DNA from 2 places in the Arthrobacter sp. P1_B9 genome. Region 1 is predicted to be linked to the other one. Evidence: riboswitches for the same ligand, from Rfam matches in the RefSeq annotation. Region 1 holds a riboswitch; the other holds the start of a gene.
The links. Region 1 has a riboswitch for glycine ahead of gcvP (aminomethyl-transferring glycine dehydrogenase). Riboswitches for the same ligand answer to the same signal wherever they lie in the genome.

Region 2: it holds a riboswitch for glycine, as region 1 does, so the genes downstream of both, gcvP (aminomethyl-transferring glycine dehydrogenase) here and gcvP (aminomethyl-transferring glycine dehydrogenase) in region 1, are expected to answer to the same signal.

The regions. Positions count from the first base shown of each region.
Region 1 is NZ_JBFUAA010000017.1:2,008-7,081, forward strand. Features, by position in the region: gene gcvT (glycine cleavage system aminomethyltransferase GcvT) at 1-535, opposite strand, end outside; gene gcvP (aminomethyl-transferring glycine dehydrogenase) at 548-3,469, opposite strand; glycine riboswitch at 3,509-3,623, opposite strand; glycine riboswitch at 3,625-3,723, opposite strand; gene AC1D1A_RS18645 (TetR/AcrR family transcriptional regulator) at 4,007-4,546, opposite strand; gene AC1D1A_RS18650 (MFS transporter) at 4,614-5,074, shown strand, end outside.
Region 2 is NZ_JBFUAA010000009.1:165,596-170,669, reverse strand. Features, by position in the region: gene AC1D1A_RS14190 (type I restriction endonuclease) at 753-1,841, opposite strand; partial or broken gene AC1D1A_RS14185 (short-chain dehydrogenase) at 1,920-2,096, shown strand; glycine riboswitch at 2,240-2,337, shown strand; glycine riboswitch at 2,339-2,446, shown strand; gene gcvP (aminomethyl-transferring glycine dehydrogenase) at 2,499-5,074, shown strand, end outside.

The DNA of each region.
Region 1 (5,074 bases):
ACTTCAGGCCGGTGACGAGCTCGTGCTGCGCGGCGGGGACCAGGCGCAGCAGGATCTCCTGGGCCTTGGGTCCCTGCACGGCGATCAGCGAGATCTCGGCGGACGCGTCACGGACGGTGACGTCGAATCCGCCGTCCTTTCCGGAACCGGCGCGCTCGGCCAGGGCCGCGGCGACGACCTTCGCGTTGCCGGCGTTGGGGACCACAAGGAATTTCTGGTCGCCGCGGCGGTAGGTGATGAGGTCATCGATGATGCCGCCGTCCTCGTTGCAGATCAGCGAGTACTTGGCCTTGCCGATGGCCATCGCCGAGATCTTGCCGACCAGGGCGTAGTCCAGGAAGGCTGCGGCGTCGGGGCCGGTGACCCAGACTTCGCCCATGTGGGAGAGGTCGAACAGGCCCGCGGACTTGCGGACGGCGTGGTGCTCGGCTAGTTCCGAGCTGTACTTCAGCGGCATCTGCCAACCGCCGAAGTCCGTGAAGGAGGCGCCGAGCTTCTTGTGCTCTTCGTAAAGTGCCGTGTAATTCTCATTCATCGGTGGCTGTCCCTAGCTGTCAGAGTCGGAGTTGGCGGAGTCGTCGGAGTGGATTGCTGTGTCTTCTTCGAAGGCCTCGAGGGGAGGGCACGAGCAGATCAGGTTGCGGTCCCCGGCTGCGCCGTCGATGCGGCCGACGGGCGGGAAGTACTTGTCCTGCTTGAGCGTGTGGACCGGGAAGACGGCCTGCTCACGCGGGTACTCGCGGGTCCAGTCGGTGCTGATCACGGCAGCGGCGGTGTGCGGGGCGTTGCGCAGCGGGCTGTGCCCCACGGTGAAATCGCCGTTGGCCACCTGGTCGATCTCGGCGCGGATGGCGACCATGGCCGTGATGAAGCGGTCGATCTCGCCCAGGTCCTCGGATTCGGTGGGCTCCACCATCAGGGTGCCGGCCACCGGGAACGCCAGGGTGGGGGCGTGGAAGCCGTAGTCGATCAGGCGCTTGGCCACGTCCTCGGCGGTCACGCCGGTCTTGGCCGTGAGTTCGCGCAGGTCCAGGATGCACTCGTGGGCCACCAGGCCGCCTTCGCCGGTGTAGAGCACCGGGAAGGAGTCGTTGAGGCGGGCCGCGATGTAGTTCGCCGCGAGCAGCGCGGACTTGGTCGCCTCGGTGAGGCCGCGGCCGCCCATCAGCTTCACGTAGGCCCAGGAGATCGGCAGCACGCCGGCCGAGCCGTAGCGGGAGGCGGAGATCGGGGTTCCGTCGGCGCCGTTGGCGGGATCAGCAGCGTTGCCCGGCATGAACGGGGCCAGGTGCGCCTTGGCCGCGACCGGGCCGACGCCCGGTCCGCCGCCGCCGTGCGGGATGCAGAAAGTCTTGTGCAGGTTCAGGTGCGAGACGTCGCCGCCGAACATGCCGGGCTGGGCCAGCCCGACCAGGGCGTTGAGGTTGGCGCCGTCGATGTAGACCTGGCCGCCGGCGGCGTGGACCGCGTCGCATACCTCGCGGACATCGGCGTCGTACACCCCGTGCGTGGACGGGTAGGTGATCATGATGCAGGACAGCGCGTCCTTGTGCAGCTCGATCTTGGCGGTCAGGTCCGCGTGGTCGATCGTGCCGTCCGAAGCCGTGGCCACGACCACGACCTTCATGCCGGCCAACACGGCCGAGGCCGCGTTCGTGCCGTGCGCGGAGGCCGGGATCAGGCAGATATTGCGCTGGGCATCGCCGCGGGAGAGGTGGTAGCCGCGGATCGCCAGCAGCCCGGCGAGCTCGCCCTGGGAACCGGCGTTGGGCTGGATCGAGACCTGGTCGTAGCCGGTGATCTCGGTCAGCTGGCCTTCGAGGTCCTCGATCAGTTCACGCCAGCCGGCGGTCTGGGATTCCGGGGCGAACGGGTGGATGGAGGCGAATTCCGGCCAGGAGATGGCCTCCATCTCGGCGGTGGCGTTCAGCTTCATGGTGCAGGAGCCCAGCGGGATCATGGTCCGGTCCAGGGCAAGGTCGCGGTCCGAGAGGCGACGGATGTAGCGCAGCAACTGGGTCTCGGAACGGTGCGTGTTGAACACCGGGTGCTGCAGGTAGTCGGAGGTGCGCTCGACGGCGGGGTCCAGGCCGAACGCAGTGTCCGTGCCTGCAGCCGCGGCAGTCACGGACGCGCCGAACGCGGCTATGACGTCGGCGACGACGGCAACCGTCGTGGCCTCGTCGGCGGAGATGCCGACGGTGTCGGCGTCGATGGCGCGCAGGTTGACGCCCTTGGCGTCGGCTGCCGCGATGATCTCAGCTGCCCGGCCCGGCACGGAGACGGTGATGGTGTCGAAGAAGGAGGTGTGCAGCACATCCAGGCCGGCGGCCTTCAGGGAGGCGGCGATGGTCTTCGCGTGGACGTGGACCGACTGGGCGATTGCCTTCAGCCCGTCCGGGCCGTGGTAGACGGCGTAGAAGGAAGCCACGATGGCCAGCAGGGCCTGGGCGGTGCAGATGTTGGAGGTGGCTTTCTCGCGGCGGATATGCTGCTCGCGGGTCTGCAGGGCCAGGCGGTAGGCGGGAACGCCGGCGTTGTCCTTGGAGACACCCACGAGGCGGCCGGGCATGGAGCGCTCGAGCCCCTTCTGGACGGCCATGTAGGCAGCGTGCGGTCCGCCGAAGAACAGCGGCACGCCGAAGCGCTGGGCGGATCCGACGGCGATGTCAGCGCCCTGCTCGCCCGGGGACGTGATCAGGGTCAGGGAGAGGAGATCTGCCGCGACGGTGACGAGGGCGCCGCGTTCCTTGGCGTCGGCGATCACGGCGGTGTGGTCGAACACGCGGCCGGAGACGCCCGGCTGCTGCAGGACGACGCCGTTGATGACGCCGTCGGGCAGGCCCTTGGAGAGGTCGGCGACCTCGACCTCGAAGCCGAGGGCCTCGGCGCGGCCCTTGACGATCGCGATGGTCTGGGGCAGGCAGTCGGCGTCGAGGACGGTCTTGCCGTCGTGCGCCGTCTTGTTCTTATTCGCGCGGCGCATCATCAGCACGGCCTCGGCCACGGCGGTGGCTTCATCCAGCAGGGAGGCGTTGGCGATCGGCAGGCCGACCAGGTCCTGGACCATGGTCTGGAAGTTCAGCAGCGCCTCCAGCCGGCCCTGGGAGATCTCCGGCTGGTAGGGCGTGTACGCGGTGTACCAGGCCGGGGCTTCGAGGATGTTGCGGCGGATCACCGGCGGGGTGAGCGTGTCGTAGTAGCCCTGCCCGATCATCTGCACGGCGGTCTTGTTCTTCGACGCCAGCTTGCGCAGCTCGGCGAGGACTTCGACCTCGCTCAGGGCCGCGGCGAGCGCGAGGTCGGCGTCCTGGCGGATGTCCTTCGGAACGGCGGTGTCCACCAGGGCGTCGACGGTGTCGTAGCCGACAGCCTTCAGCATGGCGTCGACGTCGGCCTGGCGGCGCGCGCCGATATGCCGGTCAACGAAGGACGTGGAGGCTGGGGTAACAGTCACAAGGAACTCCATAACTCAGGCGGCGCAGGGTACGCCACATTGATTCGGGTTCCTCCCCGCTCTGTATTGGACCTGAGAGTTTCCGCGCAGCCCGCGTTTCAGGGCTCCGCTTGCACCGTCGGTGAGCACAGCATGTCCGGGACACGCCTGCTACTTTCCAGAGATGCCTTGCCGCGGCGGTACATGGGCCTGAGAGATTCCTGGGGAGGGTTTGCTCCTACGGCGCCTGCTTGTACCTACTTGCAGGACTCTCCCGCCGCAGATCAAAGGCGTATTTAATTGGGTGTTCAATCGGGGGTGACAACAGTCACAGCTCTCATTGTCCTATGCCGGGCGCGCGTCCGCAAACTCCCTCCCGGCGGCGGACCCAGGTTACGGGCCACGAGCCACCCGGCGGCGAATCCGGCGGCGCGAATTCGCCGGAAACGCCCGGAGTCGCCGTAACTTTCCGGCGTACTCGAACGCTTCCGGCGAATTCGGCGGGGAGTAAGGGGGGTCGGCGGGGAGTAGGGGGTCGGCGGGGAGTAGGGGTGGGTGTGGGTGTGGGCTTCAGCCGCGCAGGCGCTCGACGGCGGCCAGGAGGCTCTGGACGTCCGCCTCGACTTCCGGCGGCGGCCCGCCGGGACCCCGCGCCAGCATGGCGTTGAAGTACAGCCCGTCCCCCATGCACAAGACGGCCTTCGCCATGGCGGGCCCGACGTCGGCCGCCAGCAGTTCCAGCCAGCTCGCCTGGCCGGCGGCGAAGCGGCGGAGGGTTTCCCCGTGCGCCACCTCGGCGAGCCGCGTGGCCGCCACGAAGACCCGGTCCATGGGCGTGTCCGCCCACACCGAGGACTTGATGAAGTACGCCGCCGCCCCTTCCGGGGCTGCCGCCATGGCCGCAACATCGGCAGCCAGGAGCCGGTCCAGCCGTTCCAGCAGGACCGCGATCATGGCCTCTTTGGTCGGAAAATGGTAGAGCAGGCCGCCCTTGGAGACGCCGGCCCGGCGCGCGACGGCGTCCAGCGTCGCGGCGCGTTCACCGACTTCGATGAGCAGGGATTCGAAGGCATCGAGGACGGCCTCGCGGGCGACGGGTTTCCTGGGCATGCCTCCCATCATGCCTGTCCGCGCGCGCATTTCTTAACTGTACCGTCCAGACGGTACAGTTATCCTTATGAGCATTTCATCGATCACCGTAGCCACCAGCACTCCTGCGGCCACCGGACCCCGGGCACCGTGGCGTGACTGGGTGGCGCTGGCCCTGCTGATGTTCCCCGTCCTGCTCGTGGCCGTGGACAACACCGCGCTCACGTTCGCCCTGCCGGCCATCGCCAGCAGCCTGACCGCCTCCGGCGTCGAACTGCTCTGGATCGTCGATGCCTATCCCCTGGTCCTGGCCGGACTCCTGGTCGCGATGGGTTCCCTGGGCGACAGGATCGGCCGGCGCCGGCTGCTGTTCGTGGGCAGCGCGGGCTTTGCCGCGGTGTCGGCCGTGACGGCGTTCGCGCCGAGTGCGGAATGGCTGATCGCCGGCCGCGCCGGGCTTGGCCTTTTCGGCGCCATGCTGATGCCGTCCACGCTGTCGCTGATCCGGAACATCTTTCCGCAGCCCAACCGGCGCAGGCTGGCGGTGGC
Region 2 (5,074 bases), on a different contig from region 1:
GCAACGATACCTGAGGACGTTCAGGCGAAGGATGAGATACAAGTGCGCGATATCTTCTCATCCATAATTCGGAATTCACTAAGGGCAGCGAGCCGCGTTGGCATGCGGACGAGATCGGCGATAACTTCATGTTTTGGCCAGGGCGGACGTTCGGTCCCGGCTTCCTTGGGAGCGCTCGGTCAGGTTGGTTCCTACCGCTGCTCTTTGCTTGTGTTCGCGCGGAGTGCAAACACAGCGTCGGCCATTTGGTGGTCATGGCTGCGGGAGCTAGGGTAACGCAAAGGACTTTACTTTAAAGTTCAACTTATTTACTTGACGTAAGGTCCAATATCGGCCGTCGCAGGGTGCCTTGGGGCCGCTGTCCTCGACGGGCGTGTGATCCATAGGTCTGAGCCGCAGGCACCCGCAGCACCCCAATAGCCGCCACCAAAGACGACACCGCATCTGGGTCCGTCCCCGCGCCCACTGGATCCACGCCTTCGAACGTCGCGTCAATCAAGGCGGCGCACAGATACCCGACAACCTCCTCGCGGACCCCGGCCGAAACCGAATAGGCCCTCGCCCGCTCGCGCTGCGGCTGACCGGCTCAGGTGTTCGGGGATGGCCGCAGCCGGCCACGCGTGACTGCGGGGTCCGGCAACACAGCAGGGGGGCGCTATTAAGGACAGCGGACGACGGTGGGAGGTCCCGCCGTCGTCCGCCTGTACCGACTGTGAAATCAGATGGCTGGACTGGGCCGCCAGTTTCGGCGCTTACAGGTAGCTTTTTACGCTCGCGCGGAGTGCTTCGGTGTGCTCGTAGATCTCTTCCAGCGAGCTAATCGGCACCCGCGTCTCCTCCCGGTTGTCGTCGAAAATGCCGATGTACTTCTGGGTGCGGTTGAAGTGCAGTCGCGCGATCGGCTTGCGGTTGTTGTCGTCCAGCAGCACCGCGAAATACGATTTGGCATCCCTCTGCGCTACGCGAGCGGGCTTGACTTCGCTGCAAACGATGGCCCGCACGATCTGGTACCCCTCGATTTCCTCCAGCGTTGTTTCCAGGCCGTCAGCCTCGGCCAGATCCGCTTCGGCCACGGGTGCGCTGGTGACGATGGAAGCGGCAGCGTCGTCAGTTTGGGGAAAGGCCGGGGCGCCGAGGGCCTTCTTCAGCCGCTCGTTCACCTGATCGTTCAGGAACTGTTTGGACGCTTTGGTCACCAAAGCGGTGAATTGTTCACGCACCTTCTGGGTGTAGGGGCCCGTATACACCCGACCGGTGAGGAACTTGATCCACTCGTCCTCGGGCTCCTTGAATTGTGCCGCCAGGGTCCGCTTGAGTTCGCCGATGTATTTCAGTTCGCCGGCCGCGCTGATGATCGAGTCGAGATCAAAGACGTCCCTGGACAGTTTTTGCAGCTCCGGAATCAGGGATTCGTCGATGTCGTTCAAGTCGAGCACCAGGAATGGCTTGGCATCCATGCGGTTCGGGGCATCGAGGTCCGTGAAGAATTGGTACACCTCGCCGTTGGTGAGGATGGCGATTCTGGCGTTGGTGACGGCAAAGTACCGGAAAAGCTGAGAGGCGTGCTCGATCTTCACGGGTTCCGAGGACTTCTTGCACTCGATCAGGATCTGTACTTCGCCGTCCTTGACGATCGCGTAGTCGATCTTCTCGCCCTTTTTGAGACCCACATCCGCGATGAACTCCGGGACCACTTCCAGGGGATTGAAGACGTCATAGCCAAGGATTGTGGAAATGAAAGGCATGACAAAAGCATTCTTTGTTGCCTCTTCTGTCTGGATTACACCTCGCTGCTGGCGCACCTTTGCTGCCAAAGCCGAAAGTTTTTCTGCAAACTCCATTTGTCCCCCTACGAATTGATAGTGCTGCCCACCGTAGCGCAGGCCTGTGCCAATTTGATGAAAAGTTGCGTTTGAGGGGCCCACTGGGGATCCCAGCTCGCGGCCGAACGCCTCGGCCCGCTGATGCAGGCCACCGTCCCCACCCCCGCCACCGCCGCGCAGCTCGCCGCGTCCATCACCTTCCTGCTCAGCGACGACGGCACCAACATCAACGGCGCCATCCTCGCATCCGACGGCGGCTGGTCCGCGCTGTAGGGGAGCGAGCCGAACGCAAACGGACGGCGGCAGGAGGTCCCGCCGTCGTCCGCGGGAACAGCGACTCAATTGAAATAAATTTTGCATCCTGCCCGGGAACCGGATAAATTGTGAGCTGTGTCACCGACCAGTGGCACAGCTTATGATCTGCGGCGGGAGAGTCCTGCCGGTACGTTCAGCAGGCGCCGTAGGAGCAAATCCTCCCCAGGAATCTCTCAGGCCCACGTACCGCCGCGGCAAGGCAACTCTGGAAAGCAGTCCGGGCAACCGGGCTCACCGACGGTGCAAGTGGCGCGCTGCTATCAGCAGGGCAAAACGGAAACTCTCAGGTCCAATACAGAGCGGGGAGGAACCCGAATCATCGTGGCGTCTTGATGCCACCTGAATTATGGAGTTCCTCTCATGACGGTTCAATCGTCCCCGTCCACCTTCGCAGACCGCCACATCGGCGCCCGCCGCCAGGCCGACATCGACACCATGCTCAAGGCCGTCGGCTACGACAGCGTTGATGGCCTCGTTGACAACGCGGTCCCCGATTCCATCCGCCAGGAAAAGCCCCTCACCCTGGACAGCCCCCTCAGCGAAGTCCAGGTGCTGGCCGAACTGCGCAAGCTCGCCTCCAAGAACAAGACGGCCGTGCAGATGATCGGCCAGGGCTACTACGACACCGTCACCCCGCCGGTGATCCGCCGCAACATCCTCGAAGCCCCCGCCTGGTACACCGCCTACACCCCGTACCAGCCGGAAATCTCCCAGGGACGCCTCGAGGCGCTGCTGAACTTCCAGACCATGGTCCAGGACCTCACCGCGCTCCCGGTCGCCAATGCGTCCCTCCTGGACGAGGCCACCGCGGTTGCCGAGGCTGTGCTTCTCATGCGCCGCGCCAACAAAAACAAGTCTGCTGCCGGGGCCAAGACCGTCCTCGACGCCGACTGCCTCCCGCAGACCATTGCCATCGTCAAGGGCCGCGCCGAAGCGCTGGGCTTCGAGGTGCAGGTCGCTGACCTCTCCGCCGGTCTGCCCGACGGCGACATCAACGGTCTCGTCCTCCAGCAGCCGGGCGTCTCCGGCCGGGTGTGGGATCAGTCCGGCGTGATCGCCGAGGCCAAAGAACGCGGCGCACTGGTCACCGTGGCGGCGGATCTGCTTGCCCTGACCCTGATCACCCCTCCGGGCGAGCAGGGCGCGGATATCGCCGTCGGCTCCACCCAGCGCCTGGGCGTGCCGCTGTTCTTCGGCGGCCCGCACGCCGCGTACATGGCGGTGCGCGAGGGCATGGAACGCACGCTCCCCGGCCGCATCGTCGGCGTCTCCAAGGACAACGCCGGTGTCCCGGCCTACCGCCTGGCCCTGCAGACCCGCGAGCAGCACATCCGCCGTGAGAAGGCCACCTCCAACATCTGCACCGCCCAGGCGCTGCTGGCCATCGTGTCCTCGTTTTACGCCGTTTACCACGGCCCCGACGGGCTGAAGGCGATCGCCCAGACCGTCCACAACAACACCCGCGCCCTTGCCGCCACGCTGAAGATCGTCGGCCGGGAACTGGTGAGCGACTCCTTCTTCGACACCCTCGCGGTCCGCGTGCCCGGCAAGGCCGCCAAGGTCATCGCCGCCGCCGAGGCCCGGGGCATCAACCTGCGGCTCATCGACGCGGACACAGTTGGCGTGTCCGTCGATGAAACCACGACGCCGGAGGTCCTCTCCGCGGTGGTCGTCGCCTTTGGCGCCGGCCCGGTGGTGGAGGCCAAGGGCTTCGAACTGCCCGAGACGGTGCTGCGCACCTCCGACTTCCTGCAGCACCCGGTGTTCAACACGCACCGCTCCGAAACCCAGCTGCTGCGCTACATCCGCAAGCTCTCGGACCGCGACCTCGCCCTGGACCGCACCATGATCCCGCTGGGCTCCTGCACCATGAAGCTGAACGCCACGGCCGAGATGGAAGCGATCTCCTGGCCGGAATTCGCCTCCATCCACCCGTTCGCCCCGGACTCCCAGACCGAGGGCTGGCGGGAACTCATCAGCGGCCTCGAAGCTGACCTCGCCGAAATCACGGGCTACGACCAGGTCTCCATCCAGCCCAACGCCGGATCCCAGGGCGAGCTCGCCGGCCTGCTGGCCATCCGCGGCTACCACCACTCCCGCGGGGACGCCCGGCGCAACATCTGCCTGATCCCCGCCTCGGCCCACGGCACCAATGCGGCCTCGGCCGTGCTCGCCGGCATGAAGGTGGTTGTGGTGGCCACAGCCTCCGACGGAACGATCGACCACGCCGATCTTCAGGCGAAGATCGAGGCGAACAAGGACGCGCTGTCCTGCATCATGATCACCTACCCGTCCACCCACGGGGTGTACGACGCCGACGTCCGCGAGGTCTGCGACGCGATCCACGCCGCCGGCGGCCAGGTCTACGTCGACGGCGCCAACCTCAACGCCCTCGTCGGGCTGGCCCAGCCGGGCAAGTTTGGCGGCGACGTTTCGCACCTGAACCTGCACAAGACCTTCTGCATCCCTCACGGCGGCGGCGGACCGGGCGTTGGCCCGGTTGCTGCAAAGGCCCACCTGGCGCCGTTCATGCCGGGGGACGCGAACAAGGTCGAACCGGGAAAGGGAGTTGCCATCTCCGCTTCGCGTTACGGATCCGCCGGTGTGCTGCCGATCTCCTGGGCGTACGTGAAGTTGATGGGCGGCCAGGGCCTCACCGAGGCCACCAAGTCCGCGCTGCTCGCGGCGAACTACATCGCATCCCGGCTGGATGAGCACTTCCCGGTGCTCTACACGGGGGAGAGCGGCCTGGTGGCGCACGAGTGCATCCTGGATTTGCGGGAACTGACCGCCAGGACCGGCGTCACCGCTGAGGACGTGGCCAAGCGCCTCATCGACTTCGGCTTCCACGCCCCCACGCTGTCCTTCCCCGTGGCGGGCACCCTCATGGTGGAGCCCACCGAGTCCGAGGACCTTGCGGAGATCGATCGCTTCAT